Regions from separate parts of the Aquabacterium olei genome, predicted to be linked through region 1. Evidence: predicted binding sites of a transcription regulator. Region 1 holds the regulator's gene; each other region holds the start of a gene.

Region 1 (3,069 bases):
CAAGCCTGACCAGGGGCGACTGCATCACGTCGACCAGGCCCAGGGCCTGCGCCGGATGTTTGCATCGCGCGTGGTGCGCCTCGTGCCGGTGGTGGCCAACCCCACCGCGGGCTGCGGTGGCAAGGTGCTGGAGCGGCTGTGCAGCGCCTACACCGGCTTCGGTCTGCACACGCTGGTGGTCGATGCCAGCCCGCAGGCCCGAGAGCCCGGCGAACTGGTGGCCTTCGACCTGGCCGAGGGCATCGAGCGCCTGTCTGATCTCGTGAGCTACATGCCCGCACGCGGCCTGCCGCTGCGCCATGTCGATGCCAAGGGCTCATGCGCCACCCTGCTCGACGCCCTGGCGGAAGCCGCGCCGCAGGCCGACGTCATCCTTGTGCACGCCACGGCCAGCGAAACCGTGCGCCTGTTTGCCGAGCGGGCCCGCGGCCAGCACGTCGTGCCCCTCGTCTACAGCCGTGATCGGGCCGAGAGCCTGCGCGATGCCTACGCCGCCGTGAAGCTGCTGGGGCAGCGCGGCGGGTGGCCCACCTACGATCTGCTGGTGTGCGCCCCCGAGTCATCGCCGCTGGCCGACGAGATCGCGCACCGCCTGTCGCAGTGCGCCGATGCCTTCCTCGGCATGGCGCAGCGCAGCACGGTGCGCCTGGATGCCAATGAACCGGCCGAAGTCGAGCCCACCGGCCGTCTTCAGGAACTGGCGGCCACCCTGCTGCGCGGTGCCCTTCAGCACGCGCTCAGCGACGCCGCATTCGACCACCTGATGTCCCCCGGGGCTGCGCTGCCAACGTGCGCCACCCCCGCGATCAACTGAAAACACGGAGCCCGCATGTACACCGCCAAAGGACGACTCGACCTCGACTCGATGCTCCGTCAGTACAGCCCGCTCGTGCGTCGTCTGGCGCATCAGATGATTGCCAAGCTGCCCGCCAACGTCGAGATCGACGACCTGATCCAGGTGGGCATGATCGGCCTGACCGATGCCCTCAACCGCTTCGATGCCGGGCAGGGCGTGCAGTTCGAGACCTTTGCCACCCAGCGTATCCGCGGTGCCATGCTCGACGAGTTGCGCGGCGCCGACTGGCTCAGCCGAGGCACCCGCAAGCAGCAACGCGACATCGAGTCCGCCGTCCACCGGCTGGAGCAGCGCCTGGGCCGCGCGCCGCAGGAAAGCGAGATCGCCAAGGAAATGGGCATGGACCTGGGCGACTACCAGGAGATGCTCGGCAAGGTCCGCGGCACGCAGCTCATCTACCTCGAGGACATGAGCGGCGAGGACGGCGACAACGACTACCTGGACCGCCACGTGGCCGACGAGGGCAATGACCCGCTGAGTCTGCTGCAGGATCACCGGATGCGCCACGCCCTGGTCGAGGCCATCAAGCTCCTGCCCGAGCGCGAGCAGTACGTCATGAGCATGTACTACGAGCAGGACATGAACCTGAAGGAAATCGCCGCGGTGCTGGGCGTGACCGAATCACGGGTTTGCCAACTGCACAGTCAGTCGATCGCGCGGTTGAGGGTCAAATTGCGCGAGTGGTAAGGCGTCTTTTATCCCCTCCCGCCTGCCCTCTTTCCAAGGTGCCCCATGCTGATGTCCTTCCGTCGCAAGCCCGTTGCCTCCGTCGAGCCTGCGTCTGTCGAGCCGACTCAAGGGCCTGGCAGTGAGGTTCATGCTCTTGCCCAGACGCTGCAGCAAGACACCAGCGGCCTCGGTCGCGAAGCCGCCGAGTTGCGCGGCACACTCGAAGACACGGCCGCTGTTGCGCGCCGTCAGTCCGAAACCCTGACACACCTGCTGCGGCAGTTGCAGGACATCGTCCGCTCGCAGGACCAGATCAGCGTCGAGACGCACGGCAGCCAGGGCGCGATGCAGCAGGCACGCGAGAGCGTGGCCCACGTCGGTCGCGAGGTGGCCGGTGTGGTCGACACCCTGCATCAGGTTTCCGATGCGGCCCGGCAGATCACCCAGGTGGCCCTGCAGACCCGACTGGTGGCCTTCAATGCCTCCGTCGAGGCCAAGCGCGCGGGCGAGGCCGGGGCCGGCTTCTCGGTCGTGGCCGATGCCGTCAAGGACCTCTCCACGCAGGTCGAATCCATCTCGAAGGCCATCATGAGCACGGTGTCGCAACTGGATCAGCGCATCCAGTCGCTGGCCAGCGACCTGAGTGACTCGGCCGCAGCCGATGCCCGCACCAGCGATGGCCGCGTGCGCTTCCACCACGCGCTGCAGGCCGTGGAGCAGGGCGTGCAACGCATCAACGGTGCGGCTGACGCCAGCCGCAGCCTCTCGAGCGGCATCACCGAGCAGGTGGGCGTGATGGAAGGCGAGGTCCGCCAGACGCGCGACGTGCTCGACGTGGCCGTGCGCCGCAGCGAGAGCGTGCTCGGCGTGTCCGAGCGGCTGATGGACCACCTTGCCTCGTGCGGCGTGCGCACGGCCGACTCCCCCTACATCGACCTGGCCCAGCAGACCGCCGCCCGCATCAGCCAGGCGCTCGAAGCGGCCGTGGCCGCCGGGCGGGTGACCCTGGCCGACCTGTTCGACGAGGCTTACAAGCCGGTCGCCGGCAGCGCCCCGGCTCAGCACCTCACGCGCTTCAACCGCCTGACCGACGAGCTCTTCCCCGAGGTGCAGGAGCCCGTGCTGAACACGCTGCCCGGCGTGGTGTTCTGCATTGCGGCCGACCGCAACGGCTACATCTCGACCCACAACCGCGCCTACTGCCATCCGCAGCGCCCCGGGGATGTCGCCTGGAACACCGCGCACAGCCGGTGGCGTCGCGTCTTCAACGACCGCACCGGTCTGGCTTCGGCGCGCAACCAGCGCCCCTTCCTGCTGCAGACCTACCGCCGGGACATGGGCGGTGGTCAGTTCGTGCTGCTGAAAGAGGCGGCCGCACCCATCGTGGTGCAAGGGCGACACTGGGGTGGCCTGCGCCTCGCCTACCGGTTCTGATCACTGCTCCGGACTGGAGCGTGACACGTCGGATGAGCTTGGGCAACGTCTCAAAATGTTGCATATTCACTCAAGTTGGTGCGGGTTTGTCCGAAATACATGAGGCCGTC
Region 2 (3,069 bases), 170 kb from region 1:
TCAACGTGCGCACGCTGCCGTTGATGAAACGCAGCGTGGCCTCGTAACGCACGGTGTTGTCGGCAAAGCTGGCGCGCTCGCGGTCCATGTCCACCGAGTTTCTGTCGAGGTTGGTCTGCGAGGCGGCCGCGTAGTTCATGTCCGGCTCGACGCGGGCTCCGGCGGGCCGGCCATCGCGCTGCAGGTGGCCCGTGGCGCTGGTGGTGGCCAACTGCAGCTTGGTCGGGGGCAGGCTGCTGGCGGCGGCCGAGCTCTGACCTGTCGCGTCGCGCAGGGCGCTGGCAAAGTTGAAGTCGCGGGCCACGTAGCCCGGCGTGTCGGCGTTGGCGATGTTGCTGGCGATCAGGCGCTGGCGTTCCGACCGCAGGGTCAGCGCCTGGGCCTGAAAGTTCAAGGAGTCGGTCAAACGGTTCAACATCGTGGGCACCTCCGGCCGCCTGGCATGCCGGGCAATCCGGTGCCTGATGGGGGCCTTGAGCTTGGTGCCGATGGTGCGGCCGCACGGGCCGGAACATGAGCCGGAATAAGGGGCGTTTCGACCGGCATTTCGCGCAGCGGTGGTGGCGGCCACTCCTTACAGTTCGGTCCATCATGTCCGCCCTGTCTCGCCCTGCCTGTTCAACGACCGCCGCCCCGTCCTCGTGGTGGCGTGCCTCGTTGACCTGCTGGCTGTCGCGCGCGGCATTGGCTGGTGCCTGGAGTCTGGCCCTGGTGTGTGTGGCCTGGGCCACGCCGCAGGCCATCGCACCGCAGCCAACCGCACCGCAGGAAACCGCACCACATGAAACCGCCGCGGCACTGCAGTCCGAAGTGAATGCGCTGCTGGCCCAGCAACGGGTGGCCCCCGCCGACAAGCGACTGCCCTGGCGTGTGAGTTTCGAGCTCGGCGAACTCGACCCGCGCCTGCGCCTCGCGCCATGCGCCCGTATCAAGGCCTACTTGCCGCAAGGCGCACGCCTGTGGGGCCGCACCCGCGTCGGGCTGCGCTGTGAGCAGGGCAGCGTGCACTGGAATGTCTTCTGGCCCGTGACGGTTCGCGTCTGGGCGCCCGCCGTCGTGGCCGCCGCCGCCTTGCGACCCGGCGAGCCGCTCACGGCAGGCGACCTGAGCTTGGCGGAGGTCGATCTGACCGCCCGCCCCGCGCCCGCCGTGACGCAGCCTGAATCCCTGATCGGCCGCTCGTTGAGCCGGGCGGTCGAGGCCGGGCAGGCCATTCGTGCCGACGACGTGAAGCCCCGCCGCTGGTTCAGCCCGGGCGACACCGTCACCGTGAATCTGATGGGCCCGGGCTTCCGCGTGCAGGCAGAAGGCCGGGCAATGGCCCCTGGCGATGAGGGTCAATGTGCGCGCATCCGTGCCGAAAACGGGAAGATGCTGTGTGCGATGCCGGTCGGCGAGCGTGCAGCGGAGTTGAGGCTGTGAAACAGATGGTTGCGTTTTGGCCCCTTGTTCAGGGGGTAAGCGGCGTGGAAGACATTAAAGTCGCCCCGTCTCACGTCGATAAGACGGATGTGACCACCCGAGACACCTCGGGAACAAGGAGTGCATCATGAAAATCGGCAACCCACTCGACAAGGCGCTTGGCGCCGGGGCGCCCCAGCGAACCGAGGGCGCGACCTCGACCACCACCCCGGGGAAGACCGCTTCCCTGGATGGCGGCGTCGGCGAAAGCACCAAGGTGACGCTCTCGTCCACCGCAGCGGGCCTGATGACGGCCGCCGACACGGGCGACTTCAACGCCGCCAAGGTGTCCGAGGTGAAATCGGCCATCGACAGCGGGACCTACAAGGTCAACCCGGAAGTCATCGCGGACAAGCTCATCAGCAACGCGCGTGACCTGCTGCAACGCGCTGCCTGATGTCCTTCACGGGTTCTGCCATGTCGGGCGCCGCGAGCCTGTCACCCGCTGAGGCGCTGGCCCAGCGGGTGTCCTTGCTCGAAGAGCAGCTTGATGCGCTGGATGCCGCCCTGGCTGCCGGCGCACCCGATGCGCTCGATGCGGCCAGCACCGGGCTTCAGCAGGCCCTGACCGAAACCCTGCGGGCGGCCGGCCAGCCGGACCTCGGTGCGCTTGACCCCGTGCTGCAACGCCGCCTGATGAATGCACGCACCCGTGTGCAAGGCCTGGGTGCCAATGTGCAGCGCGCGGCCTCATCGTTCGAGCGCACGCTGCAGGTGCTGCTGCCGCGCGAACAGGCCGACACCTATGGCGCCCTCGGCACGAGCCCCGCGGCGCAGGCGCTCAAGGCCTACCGCTAGACGCAGCGGGCTGGCGGCGGGCCCGCCGCCGCGCTCAGGCCTCGACGGCCCCTTCCACCACCAACTGCACGCGCTGCCGCCCCTGGAATTCGTCCAGGCTCACGCGGTAAGCCAGCCGAGCCTTCGCGGGCAGCGGGGCCGTGCGACCAAACCAGATCCCGTCGCGCACGTGGCCCTGCACGCGCAGGCTCAGCTTCAGGTGGCGCTCGCCCACCAGCCGCTGGTTCAGCACCTCGGCCTGGTCGCAGAACACCGGCGCATCGAAGCCCGGCCCCCACACTGCCGCATCCAGCGCCTGCACCGCCTCGGGTGTGAACCATTGCGCGTCCAGTGGCCCGTCGGTGCTCAGCTGGCGCTGCAACAGGCTGGCGTCCAGGCCGGCTTCCGCGATCTGCGCCATGGCAGTCTTGAAGGTGATGAAATCGCTTTCCGCAATGGTGCAGCCGGCCGCCATGGCATGGCCACCGAAGCGCTTCAGCAACCCGGGATGGCGCTTGGCCACCAGGTCCAGCGCATCGCGCAGGTGGAAGCCGGGAATCGACCGGCCCGAGCCCTTGAGCCAGCCGTCCTGACCCATGGCGAACACGAAGGTTGGCCGATGAAGCCGGTCCTTCAGCCTGGAGGCCACGATGCCCACCACCCCTTCGTGGAAGGCCGGATCGAACAGGGCCAGCGCGGCAGGCGGGTCGCCTTCGGGCATCAGGGATTCGAGCATGAACTCGGCCTGCTCGCGCATGCCGCCTTCGAGGTCGCGGCGCTCCCGGTTGATGACATCGAGCTGACGCGCCAGCACCTCGGCGCGGGCCGGAT
Region 3 (3,069 bases), 360 kb from region 1:
ATCGGCGAAACAAGACCGACAAGCCCGCCTTCCAGAACCTTTAGGAGTTCAAGATGACCAACGATCAAGTCCTGATGGAGATCCGCGAAGCCAACCTGCAGTACCTGATGCTGGCACAGAGCCTCATCCGCGCAGACCGCGAGCAGGCGCTGTTCCGCCTGGGCATCTCGGACGAGACCGCGTCGCTGCTGAACCTGCTGACCCCGGCCCAGGTGCTCAAGATCGCGTCGAGCAACACGCTGATCTGCCGCATGCGTGTCGACGATGACCTGGTGTGGGCCCTGCTGACCAACCATGGCAAGGGCACGGCCAACGATGCCGTCAGCCGTCTGCATGCTTCGATCCTGATGGCCGGCCGCCACCAGGAAGCCGCCTGAGATTCGGCCCCCATCGTCACCCGCCCACCGCCTGCAAGGAACCGCCATGCGCAACAAGAGCCTGCTGACCGAAGCCAAGCAGATCGAACGGGCCGTCACCCTCATCAAACTGGGTGCCCGCCTGCAGGTGCTGGAATCGGAAACCGACATGTCGTACGAGCGCCTGTTGCGGCTGTACAAGGAAGTGGCGGGCAAGTCCCCCTCGAAGGGGCAACTGCCCTTCTCGACCGACTGGTTCATGACCTGGCAGCCCAACATCCACGCCAGCCTGTTCCTGAACATCCACGAATACCTGAACAAGGCCGCCGAGATCGATGACATCGACGCCATCATCAAGGCCTACCAGCTCTACCTGGAGCAGACCGAGGTGCAGGGCCTGGAGCCGCTGCTGTCGGTGACCCGCGCATGGCGCCTGGTCAAATTCATCGACACCGGCATGCTGAGCCTGACGCGTTGCACCCAATGCGGTGGGCACTTTGTCACGCATCCCCACGAGATGGCCCGCCACTTCGTGTGCGGCCTGTGCAACCCGCCGGCGCGCGCCGGCAAGGGCAAGGCCGTGGGCGGCATCCAGTTGCACTGACCTGCCCGGGGCGGCCAGGCCTCAAGTCTGCCGTCCACGCGCCGATAACCACCCAGGCGGTTCGACAGCGAATCGCGCTTTGCTTGTCTCCTCTGGGCACGACCGAGGACGGACGTGCTCTTGGCGGGCCCGCTTCGGGCCCGCCTTTTTGCTTGGTGCAAACGCGGTGCGCTTGCCACCAGGTGAAACCTGAGCGGGATAAGCAGCGGGAGTGCGGCGCTGTTCCCGGCATCGGCCGCCACCCTGCTGACTGAAGATGCCGACATGATCAGTACCTGACCCACCACCATGTTCGTCGCGATCGGATACATCGTCTGCCTGGGCTGCATCTTCGGCGCCTACATCATTCACGGCGGGAACATGAGTGTGATCATTCACGCCCTGCCCACCGAAATGATGGCCATCGCCGGGGGCGCTCTGGGCGCGTTCCTGGTGAACAACCAGCCCAAGACCGTGAAAGCCGTGCTCGGGCAGTTCGGCCCGCTGTTCAAGGGCTCGAAGTACACCAAGGACCGCTACATGGAGCTCATGGCGATGCTCTATGAGGTCCTCCAGAAGATCCGCAAGGAAGGCCTGATGTCCATTGAAAAGGACGTCGAGGACCCGCACAACTCCGCGCTGTTCGGCAAGTACCCCACCGTGGGCCACGACCACCACGTGATCGAGTTCGTGACCGACTACCTGCGCATGATGGTCTCGGGCAACCTGAACGCCCACGAGATCGAGACCCTGATGGACAACGAGATCGACACCCACCACCACGAGGGCCACGCGGCCTGCGCGGCGGTGGCGCGTCTGGCCGGTGCGCTGCCGGCCTTCGGCATCGTGGCCGCCGTGCTGGGGGTGGTGAACACCATGGGCTCGGTGGGCCAGCCGCCGGCCGTGCTGGGCGGCATGATCGGATCCGCGCTGGTCGGCACCTTCCTGGGGATTCTGCTGGCCTACGGCGTGGTGGAGCCCCTGGGCGGTCTGATGGAGCAGAAGCTCGACGAAGGCACCAAGGAATTCCAGGTGGTCAAGACCGTGCTGCTGGCCTCGATGCAGGGCTACGCGCCCCAGGTGGCCATCGAGTTCGGCCGCAAGGTGCTGTACTCGACCGAGCGCCCCACCTTCGTCGAACTCGAAACACACGTGAAGAAGAAGTGATCCCGATCACGCTGCCTGCCCCGCACACGCTGAAAGCACACCATGGCCGGTGATTCCAAGAAGGTCCAGCCGATCATCATCAAGCGCATCAAGAAGGGCGGCCATGCCGCCCATGGTGGCGCCTGGAAGATCGCCTATGCCGACTTCGTGACCGCCATGATGGCCTTCTTCCTGCTGATGTGGCTGCTGGGCTCGACCACCGAGGGTGACAAGAAGGGCATTGCGGACTACTTCAACAGCCCGTTGAAGGTGGCCTTCTTCGGCGGCAGCGGTGCGGGCGATGCCACGTCGATCGTCAAGGGTGGCGGCAACAACCTCAGCGAAACCGTGGGCCAGGTCAAGAAGGGCAGCTCGGACGCGGCCGAGGAAAAGCGCCGCCGCCGCGCCATCCGCGCCGAGCAGGCGCGTGCCGAGACCGAGCGCCTGCGCGTGCTCAAGCAGAAGGTCGAGGAGGTGATTGCCAACGACGACCGCCTGGCCAAGTACCAGAGCCAGATCCGGCTGGACCTGACGGCCGAGGGCCTGCGCATCCAGATCGTGGACGACCAGAACCGCGCGATGTTCGACAGCGGCTCCAGCGACGTGCAGGGGTATATGCGCGACATCCTGCGCGCCATCGGCGGGGTGCTGGACGAGGTGCCCAACCGGCTGACCATCGAGGGCCACACCGACGCCAAACCCTTCAGCGGCGGCGAGCGCGGCTACAGCAACTGGGAGCTGTCGGCCGACCGGGCCAACGCCTCGCGGCGCGAGCTGATCGTGGGCGGCCTGAGCGGCACCAAGGTGCTGCGCGTGCAGGGTCTGGCCGCCAGCATGCTGTACGAAAAGGACAGCCCGGAGAGCCCGCTGAACCGCCGCATCAGCATCATCGTGATGAACCGCGAAGCCGAAGACCGGTTCTTTGGCGCCGCACGTGCCGAATCGGTCACGGCCGAGGACGATGAGGCGCCCCCCGCCCCGCCC
Region 4 (3,069 bases), 1.9 Mb from region 1:
AGGCTCAGCCTTTGATGCTGCCCAAGGTGGCGAGCCGACGTTTCTGCGTCTGGTTGACGTACAGGGCCAGGGTGCGGTCGCGCGGGTCGATGCCCGCCAGCTCGCAGCCGAGTCGGTGCGCCGGGCCCTGCGTGCCGAGGGCCGTCACGTGGTGCACGATGAGGTCGCAGCTCAGCTGGGTTTCCTCGTCCAGCTCCAGGTCGACAGCCTGGATGCGGCTGCCCGCGGCCACCAGGGGTGCATCGGCCGGCAACAGGAGCGCCACGCCATGCAGGCTGACGTCCAGCACGCGCAACACGAGCGGGGCATCGGGCCGAGCCGGGTGAACCAGCCGGGCCAGGGGGGTGCTCGATGCGAGCGGCTGCACACGGAAGGCGGCGCGGCGCTGGAAGCGGTAGGCCACGGTCGGCAGGCTGGCGTGCAGCGTGCTGCCCTGGGTGCCGTGCACGAGCACGAGCCCATCCATGTCGAACTCGACCTTGATGCTGTCGAGGTAGGCCACGGCCGACACCTCGTTGCTGTCCAGCAGGGCCTGGATGCGGGCATCGCCCTCTTCGGCGCTGAGGGTCACGGTGTGGCGCTGCGGGTCGATGGTCAGCAGCACCGTGGTGTAGCTGGCGCCGCCCGGCGCACTCAATGTGACCAGCGCGTGCTCGTCGTGCATCTGGCGGAGCAGCGCTGCAATCTCGACGGCCGACGTGATGCGGAAGTCGTCCAGATCGGCAACACGCCCGCGGGATGCGGGCGTGGAAGGGGTGCGGGTGTCCATGTCGGATTAGCCCGAGGGCTCAATGCATCTTCGTCGGATCGGTGGTGTTGCCCATCATGCGACTGAGGTCGTTGATCCAGGGCTCGGCCAGGTTGCGGATCTCGGCATCGTTGACGAGGATGCGCTGCATGATGCGCGTCTTGAGCGCCAGTTCCGACGGGCCCATCGGGTGCTCTTCCGAGGCGTGCTTGAGCTGCGCGATCAGCACGGCGCAGGCGCCTTCCAGCTTCACCACGGTGTCCCAGTCGCCCTTGCGGGCGGCGTTGAGCATGTCGTGGCTGGCGGTCTCGATCGCTTCGTAGTAGCCCAGCAGGCTGCCGTGGAAGAGTTCTTCGTCGGTGTGGCCGAGGATTTCGGGGGCGTTCATGCGCGGAGCTCCATTTGGGCGTGCACGGCCACAGCTTCCTGCGGGCGAATGGCGGCCCAGGCGTCGCGCAGCGGGGTCAGCAGCTGCGTGCATTCCTCGAGCAGATCCGCGTCGTTGCGCAGGTTTGCCGACATCAGTCGGGTGGCGACGTAGGTGTAGAGGTTGGCGAGGTTGCCGGCCAGTTCACCGCCAGCAGCCGGATTGAGGCTCGCCTTGAGTCCCTCGTCGACGATGCGGATGGCGCGGGTGATGGCCGCGCATTTGGCCTCGATCTGGCCGGACTGCATGGCGCCCTTTGCCTGGGAAATGGCGTCCAGCGCGCCATTGAACAGCATGAGCGTCAGCTGGTGACCGGATGCGCCGCTGACCCCCGTCTCGACGTCAATGCGTCGATACATCTGGCTCATGTTGCTCGTGCTGTACATGCTGGAACTGAAGCCTCGTGCTGATGGGTACATCTTGCGTCTCTGTCGGTGGAGCTGATCAACAGCGTTGCTTGTTTATCGGCCTCGACCGGGCAGAGCTTGAACCTTTGTCACACCTTGAAGCTGTTGAAATGACGGGTTTTTTGGCCCGTTTTGCAGCCGAGCGTCAGGCGCTGACGAACTCATCCAGGCGGTACTGAGACAGCCAGCGCTGTCGTGCAATCGCGGAGGAGGGTGAGCCCGCCTCCACACGAGCATCGGGGGCAACAGGAACTTCGACGTGATCCAATGGCGGGGCGTTGAGCGCGTTCAGTTTCAGTAGGTCCCGCAGTCTGTCAGGCGACTGGCTCAAAGATTGAGCCAGCACGTCGTTGTTCAGCGCCATGCGTCCCGAGGTGTCCAGCGAGATGCCAAATTCCGAGAGGCGGGGTGATGAGCCTCCCCGCGCGCCATTCACCACCTTCGCCACGGCATCAAGGAGAGCATGCGCGCCCTCAGTTCGCTCGCGTGACAGGTTCGCTGCTTCGGGGCTTTCAAGTTGCTCTCGCAGCGCATTGAAGGCGCTCGCCACGCGTTGTACGCCCTCCTGCATGGCGCTCAGATCGGGTTCCACTGTGACCGTGATCGCGCGCTCGGTGACTTGATTGGCACGCAGGTAAAGCCCCGTCTGTGCGTGAAACGCTGTGCCATCTGCGCTGTTGACAGATTGGCCGTCCACTTCGATCTGCGCGTCCCGGGCAGGCTGTTCCAGGCGGACACTTCCCCAACCGCTGGCCAGGGCCTGTACGGCCGCGTCGTCCATCGGCATCTGCTCGCTGGCTCGCGCCCCGGAGGTCGACTCCGCCGTGGTGCGGAATCCTTGCATGACGCCGGTCCCCGTGGAGCGGAGGATGAGGCGCGTGCCGGTCGCATCACTGACCACGGTTGCCAGCACGCCCACGCCCGCAGCATTGATGCGGTCTCGCACCTCTTCCATGGAGGTGTCTTTCGGCCCGAACGTGATGCTTGCCTTGGGCCAGTTCGGGTTGGTTGCGAACGTGGACTGCGCTGCATCCCACTTGCCCGATTCGACATGCATCACCGCCAGTGCGACCGGGGTGGAAAGCGATGAGAAACTGGAAACCTGTCCTTGTGCAAGCTGCGTCACCTTGACGGCGTACTGCCCGGGGCGCGCACCCGCGTCGCTGACGGCGCTGACCGCATCCGGGTCGGAAGAGCGGGCCCGTGTGGCCAGCCAGGTCTGCGGGGACGCGAGCTTGTGCAGGGCATCCTGTAGGGCCGCAAGCGTGCTTTGCAGCTGACCGTCCGCTGACAGGCGTGTGTCGACATCCGCGCCAGAACTGGCCGGAGAAGGGGTGTCCAGCAGCTTTTCCGCACCCGATAGCACCCCGACAGCGACGGGTACGCTGGGCTGCGGCACTGAACCAGTGAGTTGAACGGAAGCCATGGGGCCCACCTCTGCCGAAGCGATACATCCAAAGCCGAAAGCGGCTGCGAGAGAACGCAGC

Evidence for each region. Region 1 encodes FliA, which starts transcription of late flagellar genes. Its sites were predicted from a motif close to CTAAAGTTTNNNNNNNNNNNGCCGNTA; they were not measured.
Region 2: a site for FliA is predicted at 1,477-1,503, ahead of flgM (flagellar biosynthesis anti-sigma factor FlgM). Genes of this name have one in related genera too.
Region 3: a site for FliA is predicted at 981-1,007, ahead of motA (flagellar motor stator protein MotA). Genes of this name have one in related genera too.
Region 4: a site for FliA is predicted at 1,638-1,664, ahead of fliS (flagellar export chaperone FliS). Genes of this name have one in related genera too.

What each region holds. Positions count from the first base shown of each region.
Region 1 is NZ_CP029210.1:1,108,186-1,111,254, forward strand. It holds gene DEH84_RS04905 (MinD/ParA family ATP-binding protein) at 1-814, shown strand, start outside; gene DEH84_RS04910 (RNA polymerase sigma factor FliA) at 830-1,543, shown strand; gene DEH84_RS04915 (methyl-accepting chemotaxis protein) at 1,589-2,959, shown strand.
Region 2 is NZ_CP029210.1:1,282,643-1,285,711, forward strand. It holds gene flgB (flagellar basal body rod protein FlgB) at 1-418, opposite strand, end outside; gene flgA (flagellar basal body P-ring formation chaperone FlgA) at 592-1,422, shown strand; gene flgM (flagellar biosynthesis anti-sigma factor FlgM) at 1,550-1,858, shown strand; gene DEH84_RS05740 (hypothetical protein) at 1,879-2,259, shown strand; gene recJ (single-stranded-DNA-specific exonuclease RecJ) at 2,294-3,069, opposite strand, start outside.
Region 3 is NZ_CP029210.1:750,516-753,584, reverse strand. It holds gene flhD (flagellar transcriptional regulator FlhD) at 54-377, shown strand; gene flhC (flagellar transcriptional regulator FlhC) at 424-960, shown strand; gene motA (flagellar motor stator protein MotA) at 1,249-2,106, shown strand; gene motB (flagellar motor protein MotB) at 2,149-3,069, shown strand, end outside.
Region 4 is NZ_CP029210.1:2,995,597-2,998,665, reverse strand. It holds gene DEH84_RS13445 (flagellar brake protein) at 5-769, opposite strand; gene DEH84_RS13440 (flagellar protein FliT) at 789-1,136, opposite strand; gene fliS (flagellar export chaperone FliS) at 1,133-1,543, opposite strand; gene fliD (flagellar filament capping protein FliD) at 1,728-3,008, opposite strand.